DNA from 3 places in the Superficieibacter sp. genome. Region 2 is predicted to be linked to each of the others. Evidence: predicted binding sites of a transcription regulator. Region 2 holds the regulator's gene; each other region holds the start of a gene.

Region 1 (5,345 bases), on a different contig from region 2:
GCTTGATGATATCGCGCAGCGCGTGGATCGCCGTGTCCTGGGTATTGGCGCAGATTTGCAGCAGCACGTCGCCGTGACACAGGCTGGCATCCAGCGAATCATTAGGAAAACGCGGCATTTTTTGCAGTTTTTTGGGCATCTGCGCGGCCAGGCCAAAGCGCTCGTCAAACAGCGTATTCCCCAGCGAAAGCGTTATGGTCAGGTTATCCGGGGCAATGGTTTTGCCGAGGATCCCCGAGTCCAGCGGCGGCATCTGCGGATTCGGCGTATCGGGCGCGTCACCGCCTTCGGTGAGAAAGGCGATCCGTCGGGTGAGCAAACGCAACAGACGCTCCAGTTCGGCTTTATCCCCCGCCAGCACGTCAAATGCGACCAGCATCATTGATGCCTGCTGCGGCGTCAGGATCCCTGCCTGATGCGCGCCATAAAACGGCTGCTTTTCCATGCGCGCATTTGGGGAGAGCGTCCCCGGCGCGCTTTGCGGTTTAGCGGCATGAGCGACCGGACAGCCACCGCCCACCGCCAGCGCGCCTCCCAGCGCACCGAGGCTTTTCAGTAAACGTCGGCGAGAGGGTTCGTTCACGCCGCTGCGATCGTCATCAGACATCATGCTAATCCAGACCCAGAATACCGCGCAGCTGCGCCAGATCTTCCGCCAGGGTGGTAATTGGCCCTTTCAGGGCGTTACGGTCGGCATCGGTGAGCTTATCGTAGGTTTCAAAACCGTCTTTAGTGCGGTATTTCGCCAGAATGCCATCGACCTTTTTGAAGTTGGCATCCACTTTCGCCAGCAGCGCGGCGTTTTCTTTCTGCAACTGAGGACGCAGGAGATCGACAATTTTCTGCGCGCCGTCGACGTTGGCCTGGAAATCCCACAGGTCGGTATGGCTGTAGCGATCTTCTTCACCGCTGATTTTGCTGGCAGCAACTTCTTCAATCAGCCCGGCGGCTCCGCCCACCACTTTTGACGGCGGGAACGCCAGCTCGCTGATGCGTTTTTGCAGGTCAACGACATCGGTGTACAGGCCGTCGGCGTAGCTCTCCATCCCTTTGGTGCTGTTATCAGCAAACAGCGCTTTTTCGAGGCGGTGGAAACCGGTGAATTTCGGATCGGCCGCTTTCTGCTCGTAGTCATCTTCGCGGGCGTCAATCGCGCCATCGAGATCGGAGAACAGTTCAGCAATCGGTTCGATACGTTCATAATGCTGACGGGTCGGCGCGTACAGCGCTTTGGCTTTTTCGACATCGCCCGCTTTAACCGCATCGGTAAACGCTTTGGTGCCTTTCACCAGCGCGTCCGTTTCGACAGTGACATAAGCTTTGTAGTCGGCGATCGCCCCGCTTAAGCCGAGCAGCGCATTGCCTTTCGCGGCATCTGCCGTGGCCGCGCCAGTCACGGTCAACTTCCCTTTCGGGTTAGTGAGCAGGCCGCAGGTCATTTCGTATTCGCCGGGTTGCAGGTTAGCCGTCATTTTCTGGGTGAAGCCAGGCGCGATGTTTTCCCGCTCTTCCACTACCATCACCCCTTTGAGGATCTCCCACTCCAGCGCCTTCTGACTGTGATTCTGGATGATAAATTGCGTTTTGCCTGCTTTCACCGTCAGGTTCATCGGCTCGCACTGCTTATCATTAACGGTGATTTTGACCTGCGGCACCTCCGCCGCCTGCGCTGCAAAAGCCGAAATCAGTAGCGCTGCCAGACTCAGTTGCAGGGCACTGCGGTTAACGTTGATTGTCATAGTCCATCCTTAAATAAGTATGTTGTAACTAATATCATTATTGTACGACGTCAGGTTGCAGGCGTGGCGGCAGTAGGTATAGCGCCAGCGCAGGTAGCAGATAAAGCAGGTAAACCGCGACTTCGCTGACGCTGGGCGCTTCCTGATAGCCAAAAATGCCTTCCAGCAACGTGCCAGACAGCGAATGCGTTGAGAGCACGCCGCTTAAGTCGAAAGCAACGTCCTGAAAATGGTTCCACAATCCGGCCTCATGAAATGCGCGGATCGCTCCTGCCGCCAGGCCCGCCGCTACCAGCAGGATAAAAAGGCTGGTCCATTTAAAGAACGCGGCGAGATTAAGGCGAATGCCGCCCCAGTAGAGTAAAAATCCCAGCACCACGGCGGTGGTCAGGCCCAGAACCGCGCCCAGCGGCGGCCACATCCCCAGATCCTGCTGGAATGCCGCCAGCAGAAAGAAAACTGATTCCAGACCTTCACGCGCCACGGCGAAAAAGACCATCGCCACCAGCGCCCAGCCCTGATTGCCCCCGCGCCGGAAAGCATTGTCCACCGCCTGTTCCAGATGCTGTTTGACGTTGCGCGAGACTTTACGCATCCAGAACACCATCCATGTCAGGATGACCACCGCGACCACCGCCACCAGCCCTTCAAACAATTCCTGCTCTTTTTGCGGGAACTCGCCGGTGGTTTCGTTGATGAAAATCCCCAGCCCCAGACAGAGGGCTGCCGCCAGCAGCACACCGATCCACATGATGCCGATCCAGCGGCCTCGCTGCGTCCGCTTCAGGTAGCTGGCAATAAGGCTGACAATCAGCGCCGCTTCCAGCCCTTCGCGCAACATAATGAGAAATGGGACAAACATCAGACGCCCTTATATAAATTACGGTCAACGGATGAAAAGAAACGTAAATACTAGTGATAGTGATTATCATTACGGCAAGAAGAAAAACAAGCGAATTTTGCGTCAGTCAGGCAATTATTTAATATGCCAGTTCACAGTCACCCGCGTGATGAGTGAACCATAAAAAAAAGGCGGAGTTTCCTCCGCCTTTTTTATTCGCCTGAAGGTCATTATTCAGTCACAGGCGCAGGACGCGGGCTGTGATAATGCGCATCCGCTTCGGCAAAACGCTGCTGCATTGAGGCCGACGGGGCTTTACCCAGCAGGCTGAAAATCACAATGCCGAGGCTGCCAAAAATAAAGCCGGGGATGATTTCGTAGAGATCGAGCCAGGCAAAGTGTTTCCAGACAATCACCGTTGCCGCGCCGATGATCATACCGGCCAGCGCTCCGTTGCGGGTCATTCGCGACCACAGCACTGAGAACAGCACCACCGGGCCAAACGCCGCGCCGAAACCGGCCCAGGCGTAGCTTACCAGTCCCAGCACGCGGTTTTCCGGGTTTGCCGCAAGGGCAATGGAGACCAGCGCCACCACCAGCACCATCACGCGCCCTACCCACACCAGTTCTGTCTGGCTGGCACCTTTACGTAAAAAGGCTTTGTACAAATCTTCGGTGATCGCGCTGGAACAGACCAGCAGTTGACAGCTTAACGTGGACATGACCGCCGCGAGGATCGCCGAAAGCAGCACGCCCGCAATCCACGGGTTAAACAGGATTTGCGCCAGTTCAATAAATACGCGTTCGGCATTTTGATTGACCGCACCGGCCTGCGCCGGATTATTGTTGAAGTATGCAATGCCGTAGAACCCTACCGCCACGGCACCGGCCAGGCAGAGGATCATCCAGGTCATGCTGATACGGCGGGCATGAACAATGGTGTGATGGGAATCCGCCGCCATAAAACGCGCCAGAATATGCGGCTGTCCGAAATAACCCAGCCCCCAGCCCATCAGCGAGATGATGGCGACAAAGTTAAGCCCCTTCAGCATATCGAGATTATCAACGCTTTTCTGGCGAATGACCTCCAGCGAATCATCAAAACCGCCTACCGAAACCACCACCATAATCGGCGTGAGGATCAGGGCGAAAATCATCAGGCTGGCCTGGACGGTGTCGGTCCAGCTCACCGCCAGAAAACCGCCGATAAACGTATACACGATGGTCGCCGCCGCACCTGCCCACAGGGCAGATTCGTAGCTCATACCAAAGGTGCTTTCAAACAGGCGTGCGCCCGCCACAATGCCTGATGCACAGTAGATGGTGAAGAACAGCAGGATCACCAGCGCGGAGATAATCCGCAGCACGCGGCTTTTATCTTCAAAACGACCGGTGAAATAATCTGGCAGCGTCAGGGCGTTATTGTTGACTTCGGTATGAACGCGCAAGCGTCCGGCGACCAGCTTCCAGTTGATCCAGGCACCAAGCGTTAAGCCAATGGCGATCCAGCTTTCGGAGATCCCGGAAATAAATATGGCCCCTGGCAGCCCCATCAGCAGCCAGCCGCTCATATCCGATGCGCCAGCGGACAGCGCCGTCACCAGAGGACCCAGGCTGCGACCGCCGAGAATATAATCGTCAAAGTTTTTGGTGGAACGCCAGGCAAAAAAACCAATTAATATCATGCCAAATATATAAACCAGGAACGTCACCAGCATCGGGGTGCTAACAGCCATTAAACTTCTCCAGAGTGATTGAGCGGCGTATTGATCGCCGCTTATTGCGCCACCGGAACGGGGTGGCCCCAGACTTTTCTCGTCAGGCGACCGTATCCTGCCGTAACCTTTTGTTATTCACAAATGGTTTAACACAGCATTCACATCATTTTTCACTCTGCACAAATATGATTTTCATCAAGGTTGCACTCGCTCACGTTTTTGCCGGTTGCACCTGCAAAAAATGTTAACCCGCTCACTGAACAACGCGCCGCATCATTATCCACACCGCAACCTGTATAACTTTTAATTAACAATCACCCTCTTTTCAGCCCTGTTAGCGCCGTCACATTTAACAAGGTTGCACAAAGTTGCAACATGCCGGATATTCACAGGACATCAATTATCGAATAACAGGAGTAAGGCATGGGGACGACCACAATGGGAGTCAAACTGGATGACGCCACCCGCGAGCGAATCAAAGCGGCGGCAAACCGGATTGACCGCACGCCGCACTGGTTAATCAAGCAGGCGATCTTTAATTACCTGGAAAGGCTGGAAAGCAACGAACCCATCGCGGAGATCCCTGCCCTGCATCATGCCGCAGAAACGGAAGAAAACGTGCCGCCAGTGGAAGATGTGCCCCAGCCGTTTCTCGAATTTGCCGAAAATATTTTGCCGCAGTCGGTTAACCGCGCGGCGATCACCGCTGCCTGGCGGCGTGCCGAAACGGATGCCGTTCCGATGCTGCTGGAGCAGGCGCGCCTGCCGCAGGCCATTGATGAGCAGTCGCACCAGCTCGCATACCGGCTGGCCCAAACTCTGCGCGAACAGAAAAACGCCAGCGGGCGGGCGGGTATGGTGCAGGGGCTGTTGCAGGAGTTTTCTCTCTCCTCGCAGGAAGGCGTCGCGCTGATGTGTCTCGCCGAAGCGCTGCTGCGTATTCCTGATAAAGCCACTCGCGACGCCCTGATCCGCGACAAAATCAGCAACGGCAACTGGCAGTCGCATATTGGTCGCAGTCCGTCCCTGTTCGTCAACGCGGCCACC
Region 2 (5,345 bases):
ATTCCTAACCCTGGAGCAGCGGACGATTTCCTCGCCACCCTCAACCCGGAATCGCTGGTGATCAAACAGGGCTTTGCCGAGCCGGGTCTGAAAAATGCGCAGGCGGGTAAGGCTTATCAGTTCGAGCGCGAAGGCTATTTCTGCCTCGACAGCCGCTATGCCACGGCAGAGAAGCTGGTGTTTAACCGCACCGTAGGTCTGCGTGATACCTGGGCGAAAATCGGCGAATAAATTGTCGCTCTTGCTTTTAAAACGCCGCAGCTGCGGCGTTTTTACTTTCCTGCCTGCATAAAAAATCATAGTTATATTCGCGGCGCGAATTAATTCTCATTGACTTCCCCGATCATATTAATAACCGATAATATATTCCTCAAACTAATGTATTGGCTAATCATGCGCATACCTCGTCAGCACGGTATTCTTCGGCGCTGATATAAATGTTACAAGATGCGTTTAATTATGTGCGCTTCGTCATAATCCTGCATTTTACCCTTCTAAAAGTGTTGATAATTCGCGTCGCGAAAAATACTCTTTATGCCATCAGTCCGCCCACTTTTAGCGTGCTGCCTTGTAATTTTATTTTTTTATCGCCGCGTTAGTCGGCGTTTTTAAAGTCAAAGAGGATGAACTTATGCGTACGTTCAGTGGCAAACGTAGTACGCTGGCGCTGGCTATTGCCGGTGTCACCGCAATGTCTGGTTTTATGGCCGCATCGCAGGCCAGAGCTGAAGGGTTTATTGACGATTCCACCTTAACTGGCGGGATCTACTACTGGCAACGTGAGCGTGATCGTAAAGACGTCACCGACGAAGACAAATATAAAACCAACCTTTCGCACTCCACCTGGAACGCCAATCTTGATTTCCAGTCCGGTTATATCGCCGATATGTTCGGCGTTGATGTTGCCGCTTTTACCGCCATTGAAATGGCCGAAAACGGAGACAGCGCTCACCCGAACGAAATAGCGTTCTCTAAAAGTAATAAAGCCTATGACGAAAATTGGTCTGGCGATAAAAGCGGGATAAGCCTGTATAAAGCGGCGGCAAAATTCAAATACGGTCCGGCCTGGGCGCGGGCGGGTTATATTCAGCCAACCGGTCAGACGCTGCTGGCTCCACACTGGAGCTTTATGCCCGGCACCTATCAGGGGGCAGAAGCGGGGGCAAACTTTGACTACGGCGAAACCGGCGCGCTGAGCTTCTCGTATATGTGGACCAACGAGTACAAATCGCCGTGGCATCTGGAGATGGACAAATTCTACCAGAACGACCAGAAGACCAACGTCGATTACCTGCACTCCCTGGGCGCAAAATACGATTTCAAAAATAATTTTGTGCTGGAAGCGGCCTTTGGTCAGGCGGAAGGGTACATCGATCAGTATTTTGCCAAAGCCAGCTATAAAATCGATCTGGGCGGCAATCCGTTTACCACCAGCTATCAGTTCTACGGCACGCGCGATAAAGCCGATGACCATACCATTAACGATCTCTATGATGGCACGGCGTGGCTTCAGGCGCTGACCTTCGGTTATAAAGTGGCGGAAGTGGTGGATTTACGTCTGGAAGGCACCTGGGTGAAAGCGGACGGTCAGCAGGGCTACTTCCTGCAACGTATGACGCCGACTTACGCGTCTTCCAACGGTCGCCTTGATATCTGGTGGGATAACCGCTCTGACTTTAACGCCAACGATGAAAAAGCGGTGTTCTTCGGCGCGATGTACGATCTGAAAAACTGGGATCTGCCAGGCTTCGCGGTAGGCGCGTCTTATGTCTATGCCTGGGATGCTAAACCGTCCACCTGGCAGAGCAACCCCGACGCTTACTACGATAAAGACAGAAGCATCGAAGAGTCTTCGTACAGCCTGGATGCGGTCTATACCCTTCAGGACGGTCGGGCAAAAGGCACGATGTTCAAACTGCACTTTACCGAGTATGACAACCATTCTGACATTCCGAGCTATTCCGGCGGCTACGGCAACATCTTCCAGGATGAGCGCGACGTCAAATTTATGGTCATCGCCCCGTTTACCATCTTCTGACCGTCAGATGTGATGATAAAAAAACCAGCCGGATGGCTGGTTTTTTGTTTATTTGCTTACGCCGTCGTGAGCGTTGTCATCTTCCCGACAGTCGCCTTCCGCACAGTGCCCGTACAGGTAAAGGCTGTGGTTGGTAAGACGGATGCCGTGTTTCGAAGCAATCTCACGCTGGCGGGATTCAATAGAATCATCGCTGAATTCGATAACCTTGCCGCAGTCGAGGCAGATCAGGTGATCGTGGTGATGCTGCTGGGTCAGTTCAAAAACGGATTTGCCGCCTTCGAAATTATGGCGAGTCACAATGCCGGCATCGTCAAACTGGTTCAGTACCCGGTAGACGGTGGCCAGGCCAATCTCTTCGCCCATGTCAATGAGGCGTTTGTATAAATCTTCCGCACTGACGTGATGGTTGTCAGGCTCCTGAAGCACTTCCAGAATTTTTAACCGGGGAAGCGTGACTTTCAGGCCTGCCTTCTTTAATGCGGTATTGTTGTCAGTCATGCGGAATCTGTCCTGTTGCTATAAGATTCACTTCCTGGCAAGGAAGTATTTACAGAGAGTGCAACTGTCGTAACGCCTCTCATTATAGAACTGCGATGCCTGATTGAAAACTGCAAGTATCAGACAAAGTTAGCGTTTAAAACGAGGCACGGCCTGCAAAGTGGCGCACTGACCTCGTTAAATCAGTGGCTATTGTACAGGTATGTACTGAAAAGTTAAAAAAATGTAGCAATTATTTTGATTGCTTAAAACTATTAACAAGGCGCAGCCGCCGCTGCGCCTTTAATCATCAGGCGTTGATGATGTCTTTCAGGTGCAATTCTTCAGAAATCTGTTTTACCCACTGCTCTACGCGTTCAGCAGTCAGTTCTGGCTGGCGGTCTTCGTCAATCGCCAGGCCCACAAAGTGGTCGTCATCGACAAGACCTTTCGATGCTTCAAAATGGTAGCCAGCGGTCGGCCAGTGACCGACGATGGTCGCGCCGCGCGGTTCGATGATATCGCGGATGGTGCCTAACGCGTCGCAGAAGTATTCCGCGTAGTCTTCCTGATCGCCGCAACCAAACAGCGCTACCAGCTTACCGTTGAAGTCTACCTCTTCCAGCGTCGGGAAGAAGTCATCCCAGTCACACTGTGCTTCACCATAGTACCAGGTCGGGATGCCCAGCAGCAGAATGTCGTAACCGGCAAGGTCTTCTTTGCTGCTTTTGGCAATGTCATGCACATCGGCAACGTCCTTACCCAACTGCTTTTGAATCATCTTCGCGATATTTTCAGTGTTGCCTGTATCGCTGCCGAAAAAGATGCCTGTGATTGCCATGAGTGAAATAACCTCTTGATACTTATTGATATGGTGGTGGCGGATTGCACACGGATAAAGGCAATCATAGCAGAACAGAGAAGTACCCGGAAATAGCAATCGCGTCCGACTGCACTCTCTGCTACATGAAAGGGGATTCTGGACGACTTTTCAGACAATATCCTGCCCGCGCAGATGCGCAAGCTGAAGGAGCAACATTTCTTCGATCAGTTCACTGCGGCTGATTTCACGGGCTTCCGCCAGTTCGTTCAGCGCATCCACGGCATCGGCGTTAAGTTTTAACTCAACCCGCTTCAGGCCGCGCACTTTGTCACGCTTAAGCTGATTACGCTTATTGATGCGCAACTGTTCGTCACGCGAGAGGGGACTGGTTTTGGGTCTTCCCGGGCGACGCTCATTCGCGAACAGATCTATTGTCGTACGGTCCGTTTGTTCTTTTGCCATGATTCAGAGTGACTTCGGGGGAAACGAGCAGCCGGGCCTTTGCCCGGTTGAGTAGCGCGCCATCATACATCAGTGCAGCAGGCACGCCAACGTCCGCAAGCAATCTGGCGTACGGACGTTGGATTTTTAATCACTGCTGCTCGTTCAGATAGCGGCGGATGGCCCGCAGCACCGCGTCCGGTTTTTCAGCGTGCACCCAATGACCGGCTCCGGCAATGACGTGCGCTTTGGCCTGCGGGAATTGCGCCAGCAGCGCATCGCGGTATTCAGCGGTGACGTATGGCGAATTACCGCCGGGAACGAACAGCGCCGGGCGATCCCACGCCGGAACCGTTTCCCAGCCGACGATATGTGGATATTGCTCCCACAGTACCGGCACGTTAAAGCGCCATTCGCCGTCAACGAACGATTTCAGTAAAAACTGGATCACGCCTTCTTCAGCAATAATGTCGCGCATGACCGTCGCGGCCTGCTGGCGCGTGGTGCTGGCGGCAGCGGTGACGGCGTTAATGGCGGCAAAGATTTCATCATGGCGGCGGACCGCATAATTGACCGGGGCGATATCCAGCGCCACCAGGCCGTCAATGCGATCTTTTGCCAGCGCGGTCAGCGCCATTACCGCTTTGCCGCCCATCGAGTGACCAATAAAGGTGGCTTTATCAATAGATAAGTCGTCGAGCGTATCAAGCAGATCTTGCGCCATCGCCGGATAGTTCATTTCAGGCGAACGCGGGGAAAGGCCGTGGTTGCGCATATCGACCTGAACGACGTCATAGTCGCTCACCAGATCGCGGGCGAGAATGCCGAGATTATCCAGGCTACCAAACAGGCCGTGAACCAGAACCACCGGTGAAGAGGTAGTCGAATTTTGTGCAGATAGCGTGCGAGTGTTTAATTTCATGGTAAAGATCTTTTTTTCGCTCTGGCAGGTTAGGGTATCATGGTGAACATTCTGCCGCCCGGCTGCAAGCGTTCAGAAGTTTCCTGACTTTTGCGGTCATCCTGGCCTGACGCTATCCGCAGTTGAGATTTGACCTTATAATCTCAATAACTTGTACTCTTAATTATCGTACTGGATAAAGATGAAAACGATCGAAGTTGATGATGAACTCTATCGCTATATTGCCAGCCACACGCAGCACATTGGTGAGAGCGCATCCGACATTTTACGGCGCATACTGAAGTTTTCCGCCGCATCACAGCCTGCCACACCGGTGAATAAAGAGGTCACTTCCCCCGCGCCAGTGGTGGAGAAAAAACCGGTTAACTCTCCTAAAGATAACGTTCGCGCAATGCGTGAACTGCTGTTATCTGACGAATATGCAGAGCAACGCAAAGCGGTGAATCGTTTTATGCTGGTGCTGTCTACACTCTATTCACTGGACAGCAACGCATTCGCCGAAGCCACTGAATCCCTGCACGGTCGGACCCGCGTTTATTTCGCCTCCGACGAGCAGACGTTGCTGCAAAGCGGTAATCAGACTAAACCGAAACAGGTGCCGGGCACCCCCTATTGGGTGATTACCAATACCAATACAGGTC
Region 3 (5,345 bases), on a different contig from region 2:
AGCGTACCGGTGAAGATCTGAACGCAGCCACGATTCCCCACGAAGATCATGATTTCGTTCCCCTGCTGCAACACGGTATCCAGCAGACGCGGCAAGGCGTCGTTACTGACCTGGCAGGCCAGATCGTCACCCACCAGGCGAAAAGCCTGCTGACGCGAGAGATTGTGTTTTTTCAGCAGCCCAAAGAACTGGTGTACATCGGTCATCGCCCGCCATGCCCGATCCAGTTCGGCACCGTCGGGGCTTTCTGCATGCGGTTCGGCAACGGCGGCGGTAATGGGCAAGGGCAGATCGTCAGACGTGCTAAAGCGCGCGATCACTTCATCCCACGCCGCCCGATCGGTCTGCGCCGTGGCGTACACTTTCAGCACCGCGTCCCCCTGATAGTCGAAGAACTGAATGCTCTGACGTTCGCCGCGCGGGCTTTGCTCGCGCAGGCTGAAGGCGCTGGCCCACTGACTGATGAACAGACGCAAATCGAGCGCGCGCGGGTTCAGCACTACCCCGGCGCGTTCGCTGATATGCAGATTGGTGAAGCTGCCGGTGTGCTCATGAACGGCATATTCGTTACGGCAGATGCACTTCGTGTCTCCCACCAGTTCCAGCGCCGCGAGGATCTCGCGCATTTCGCCCTTAAGACGCACGGCATCGTGACCCACGCGGGCGTGGGTTAATTCCGCTTCGCTGATCGCCATCCGGGTGGCGATATCGCGGGCGTACTTTGCAGGCTCCTGCGCTTTAATGGTCTGATAGTGCTGCCAGATTGCGGAAACATCTTTTGATGAAACAGACATGGAATTCGCTTCCTTATAAGGTTAAAAACCCCCGGCAGCGATACCGGGGGAGCAAGAGTTAAGGATAACGTCTCGGTCAGAAGTCGACGTTAACACCCAGTTGCCACGTGCGCCCCGGCATGACCGCCAGCGCTTTGTCATACGCATTCTGGCGGGTGGATTCCTCAATGGTGCGGCTGCTCAGATAGTCCCAGTATTTACGGTCGGTGATGTTATAAACGCCGCCGTTGAGTCTGACGTTTTTCGCCACCTGCCAGTATGCCGTCCAGTCCAGCAGACCGTAGCCCGGCACGCGCATATAGTCGTTGCTGGAGTCAGCAATTGCCGCCCCCGAATTGCTATAGCTTTCGCGGCTGGTCGGCGTTGCGCGTTTGCCTTTGACGAAGGTAGCGGTCAGGGCGGTGCCATAGCGTTTCGCCGGATCGTCCCACGCCACGCCAGCAATGGCCTTCATCGGGGCTACGCTGTCGAGATCGATGTATTTATCCCCGCTGTAGCTGGATTTCGATTTCCCTTCGGTATAGCCATATGCCAGGGTTGCGCTCAGGCCATTGACCTCCTCAAACCAGGTACCGAAATTAAATCTGGCGCTAATTTCACCGCCGTAGATAAAGGCTTTATCGCGGTTTTCTGCCTGATAGGTGGTGTAGATATTGGAGGGAACGTCGGTGAATTTATCCGGGTTTCTGGCACGCGAGTAGCGGGTGTAGGCAATGAAGTTTTTATAGCTGTTATAGAACAGCGCGGTGCGCAGGGTAATGCCGTCGGTGACGTCCCCTTTCATGCCCCATTCGAGGTTATCGCTGGTTTCGGTTTCCAGGTCGGTATTACCGATCAGCGCGTATTGCTGGCTGCCCGCATAGCTGGAGCCGAGGTTCCAGGAGCCATATAGCTGGCTGGCATTGGGGAACTGCGCCCCGCGTTTATATTGCAGGTAAGTCATCAGGCGCGGCGTGATGTCGTACTGGAACGCCAACGACGGCAAAAGCTGCGTGTCGCTGTTTTTGCCGTATAACGTCGCCGCTTCGGACTCATCCAGCACGCTACTGTTTCTGGTCAGGCTGGAGAGATTATCCGGCTTCGTCGACTGGTGAACCACGCGTGCGCCAGGAATGATGGCGAAATGGTGCCCGCTGACGTCGAAATTAATCTGATCCTGCGCAAACGCGCCGAGGGTATAGCTGCGGCTGTCCGCCTCCGGCTGCATGATCTCACTGTAGGCCGTCGGCGCTGGCGACTGTCTGAACGGGCGCTGCGTTTTTGTGGTGCTGGCGTTAAAACCAGCGCTCAGATCGTGGCGGCCCAGCGTTTTGGCCAGCGCGTTCTGAAGACCCCAGGTATCGGTGTCATAGTCAGAGTAAACCGTTTGCATGTCGGTGGTAATGCTGTCCGGCATATAAGTGCGGTCATGCGCTTGCGTATGCTGGTAGTAAATTTTGCTGGACATGCTGTCCAGCCAGTCATTCATCGGCGTCCAGTCATCTTTCAGGCTGACGCCCCAGCGCCGGGTCTGGCTGGTCTGTTGGGCATCGCCGAGGATCTGGCTGCCGCTGCTGTTCCACGCGTCGTAATGGGTATGATTGGTTTTGTGGTAATAATCCAGCGTGCCGGTCAGTTTATGCTCATCGCCAGGCTGCCAGATACCGGAGGCCATCATCGCGTCGGAGTGCCAGTTAGCCGGGTAAGCGTCCACGGTGCCGCTATTGTTACGGGTTTGCTGACCGTCACGACGGCTGTAGACAAAAATGCCGCGCAGGGTGTCATCCCCCGCCGCGCCGGTGACGCCGTTATGCCAGCTGCGGTCGGCAGAATCGTAATCGCTCTGGTAGCCAAAGGCGGTATTTTTTCCCGGATGCAGGTAATCATCCGCGGATTTCGGGCGGAAAGAGACATTGCCGCCGATGGAGGTGTTGGCCTGTTCGGCAGAAGTCGCGCCGGACTCAATATCAACCGCGCCGTACATGTAGGGATCGATGTAGTCGCGGCCAATGCCGAAGGTGTTCAGCCCGGCCCGGCTTTTATAACTGCGTCCGGTGGCATCCGGCTGCGGTATCCCATCGACATCAATCCCTACCCGGTTACTTTCCAGGCCGCGAATGTTGTAGCCGGTATAGCCGCCCCGGTCAAAACCACTTTTGCCATTACCGGAACCGCCGCTGGCACCGGTGGCGCTGATTAAAGGTTCGTAGCGCATGATCGAACCGAAATCTTTCGCGCCCTTATTTTGCAGATCCTGCGCGCTGACCGAATGGCTGCTTCCCGCTTTCAGCAGCGGGGCCGGTGCGGTCACGAGCATTTCTTCAGTCGTGTCCGGTGGTGCAGAGGTTGCGGTAGTCTTTGCCGTCCCGGTATCAGCCGCCATAGCAGACGTTTGATACAGAGCGGCAAGTAATGAAGTCACCAGAACGCTCATCCGAAAGCGCTGCGGAGAAATGTGCGATGTATGCATAATGTTTTGTAAGCCTTTGTTTTATTAGTATCAGGCTCACATCTCACTTCCACTGAATGGTCAAAAAGGGGATAAACCCAAAAATTACGTACTGTTATAAATTATGAATCGGATACTAATGATAATTATTATCACTTGCAACAACTTCACAAAGTCTTCACATTTATAGCCAATAAACCGTAAATTGAGCGCTTCGGCTCCCTGAATGAGATGAGAGAAAAATGAGCAAAAACGCGATCTCCGTGCAGTACTGTTCACAGTGCAACTGGATGCTACGCGCCAGCTGGATGGCGCAGGAACTGTTACAGACGTTCAGTACCGATCTCGACTCCGTGCGTCTGATCCCCGGCACCGGCGGGATTTTTATTATTGATATTGACGGTCACGTGATCTGGGATCGTAAGCAGGATGGCGGCTTTCCCGACGCGGCAGAGTTAAAGCGCCGCGTGCGGGATTATTGTTTCCCGGAGAAAAATCTGGGACACGTGGAGAAAAAAAGTGAGTGAGCGTCTGGCGATTGCGCGGCATCTACCCCGCCAGCCACTGCGTTAACAGCGCGTGTAGCGTCGCAGGCTCCAGCGGTTTTCGCAATACCAGATATCCCTCCTCTTCGGCCTCTTTCAGCACCGGAGAGTTGAATTCGCCGCTGACCATCGCACCGCTGACGTTCGGCAGGCGCTCAAGCAGCGCCTTCAGGATGTCAAAACCGCTCTCACCGGATCGCAGGCGCTGGTCGCAAAGCACGACAAACGGCGTAAAGCCATCGTCGATGATGGCGAAGGCCTCTTCAGCGGAGGCAGCGCAGCGCACATCCAGCCCCCATGTATTCATCAGGCTTTTCCATGCGGAAATGACCAGCGGATCGTCGTCCACCACCAGGCAGGAGCCACGCAGCGACGAATGGCGGCTCACGGAAGCGACGGCGTCAGGCACGCCGTCAGAGGTTTTTTCTTCCCCAACATACTGTGCGAAGCGCATCCAGAAACGTGAGCCTTTATCTTCAATGGAATGCATACCGTACTCCACATTCATCATTTTGGCGCATCGCGCCACTACCGCCAGCCCAAGGCCGTGCCCGGCGCTGTCGATTTTCCACGCCAGTTCGGGGCGATAGTAAGGGGAAAAGATTTTGCCTTTTTCTTCGTCAGCAATGCCCACGCCAGTGTCCCACACCTCAAGGAGGCACTGTGCACCGCGCGGTCGTATGGCCACCAGCACACCCCCTTTTTGCGTATAGCGCAGCGCATTCTGGATCAGGTTGATCAGCGATTGCCGTACCAGTAGCGGGTCACCCATGACGTGGATGCGTCGTCCGGGCCGCCAGGTGCGAAGGACCAGACCGCGAGTCCGGGCTTCTTCCCGGAAAAGCGTGATCGCTGAATCCAGGAGCGCGCCGATGTCCACATGGACGGTAGTGGTGCCGATGCTGCCCGATTCGATTTTGCTCAGATCGAGCAGCGAGTTGAACATCAACTGCACGGAACGCACGCTTTGCTGAAGATCCAGCAGTTGCGGCATGAGCGCGTCGTTGTGGTTTTTATGAATGATGGCTTCGATCAGAAAACCCATCGCGTGTACCGGCTGGCGCAGATCGTGGCTGGCCGTGGTTAAAAACTGGTTTTTATCCCGCAGCGCCTGTTCTGCCTCTTCTTTTGCCTGGCGAAACTGCTCCGCCAGCCGGGCGCTCTGTTCTTCAAGATTTGCCTGCTGAATAAAGAACGCGTGCGAGGTTAACGCATGGCGATAAATCGCAAAACCGTAAAGCAGGTTGAGCATCAGCACAATTAACATCACGTTTTCCAGCCGACACACAATACCGAGATTTAATAATCCCCACGAGCCGAGAAAGAAACGCTTAAAGGTGCTGAATACGGGCGTCAGATGCGTTGCGTTAGCGGCGACAATTGCGGCAATACTGATATTCAGCAGCAGGAAAAAATCGAAATTATGGGTCTGGGGGGTAATAAAATAGAGCGATGAGATGCCAAGCCCGTGCGCAAAGGCCACTTTATTAATATGCGGCAGCCAGCGGCGTAATACCGCGTCGTCGTCATTCTCGCGGGCTTCACGCAAATAACGGCGATGCCATATTCTTACCATGA

The links. The regulator Fur, encoded in region 2, represses iron uptake genes when iron is present. The targets are predictions, from matches to a motif close to ATAATAATGAGAACNACTATCAA.
Region 1: a site for Fur is predicted at 2,649-2,671, ahead of efeU (iron uptake transporter permease EfeU). Genes of this name have one in related genera too.
Region 3: a site for Fur is predicted at 3,356-3,378, ahead of RT197_RS05015 (TonB-dependent receptor domain-containing protein). Genes of this name have one in related genera too.

Annotation. Positions count from the first base shown of each region.
Region 1 is NZ_DAMAPU010000003.1:225,249-230,593, reverse strand. It holds gene efeB (iron uptake transporter deferrochelatase/peroxidase subunit) at 1-607, opposite strand, end outside; gene efeO (iron uptake system protein EfeO) at 612-1,739, opposite strand; gene efeU (iron uptake transporter permease EfeU) at 1,777-2,601, opposite strand; gene putP (sodium/proline symporter PutP) at 2,811-4,316, opposite strand; gene putA (trifunctional transcriptional regulator/proline dehydrogenase/L-glutamate gamma-semialdehyde dehydrogenase) at 4,722-5,345, shown strand, end outside.
Region 2 is NZ_DAMAPU010000004.1:54,421-59,765, reverse strand. It holds gene glnS (glutamine--tRNA ligase) at 1-231, shown strand, start outside; gene chiP (chitoporin ChiP) at 632-2,038, shown strand; gene fur (ferric iron uptake transcriptional regulator) at 2,087-2,539, opposite strand; gene fldA (flavodoxin FldA) at 2,829-3,359, opposite strand; gene ybfE (LexA regulated protein) at 3,510-3,803, opposite strand; gene ybfF (esterase) at 3,934-4,704, opposite strand; gene seqA (replication initiation negative regulator SeqA) at 4,886-5,345, shown strand, end outside.
Region 3 is NZ_DAMAPU010000002.1:149,350-154,694, reverse strand. It holds gene RT197_RS05020 (ChuX/HutX family heme-like substrate-binding protein) at 1-794, opposite strand, end outside; gene RT197_RS05015 (TonB-dependent receptor domain-containing protein) at 871-3,243, opposite strand; gene RT197_RS05010 (SelT/SelW/SelH family protein) at 3,465-3,749, shown strand; gene RT197_RS05005 (hybrid sensor histidine kinase/response regulator) at 3,772-5,345, opposite strand, start outside.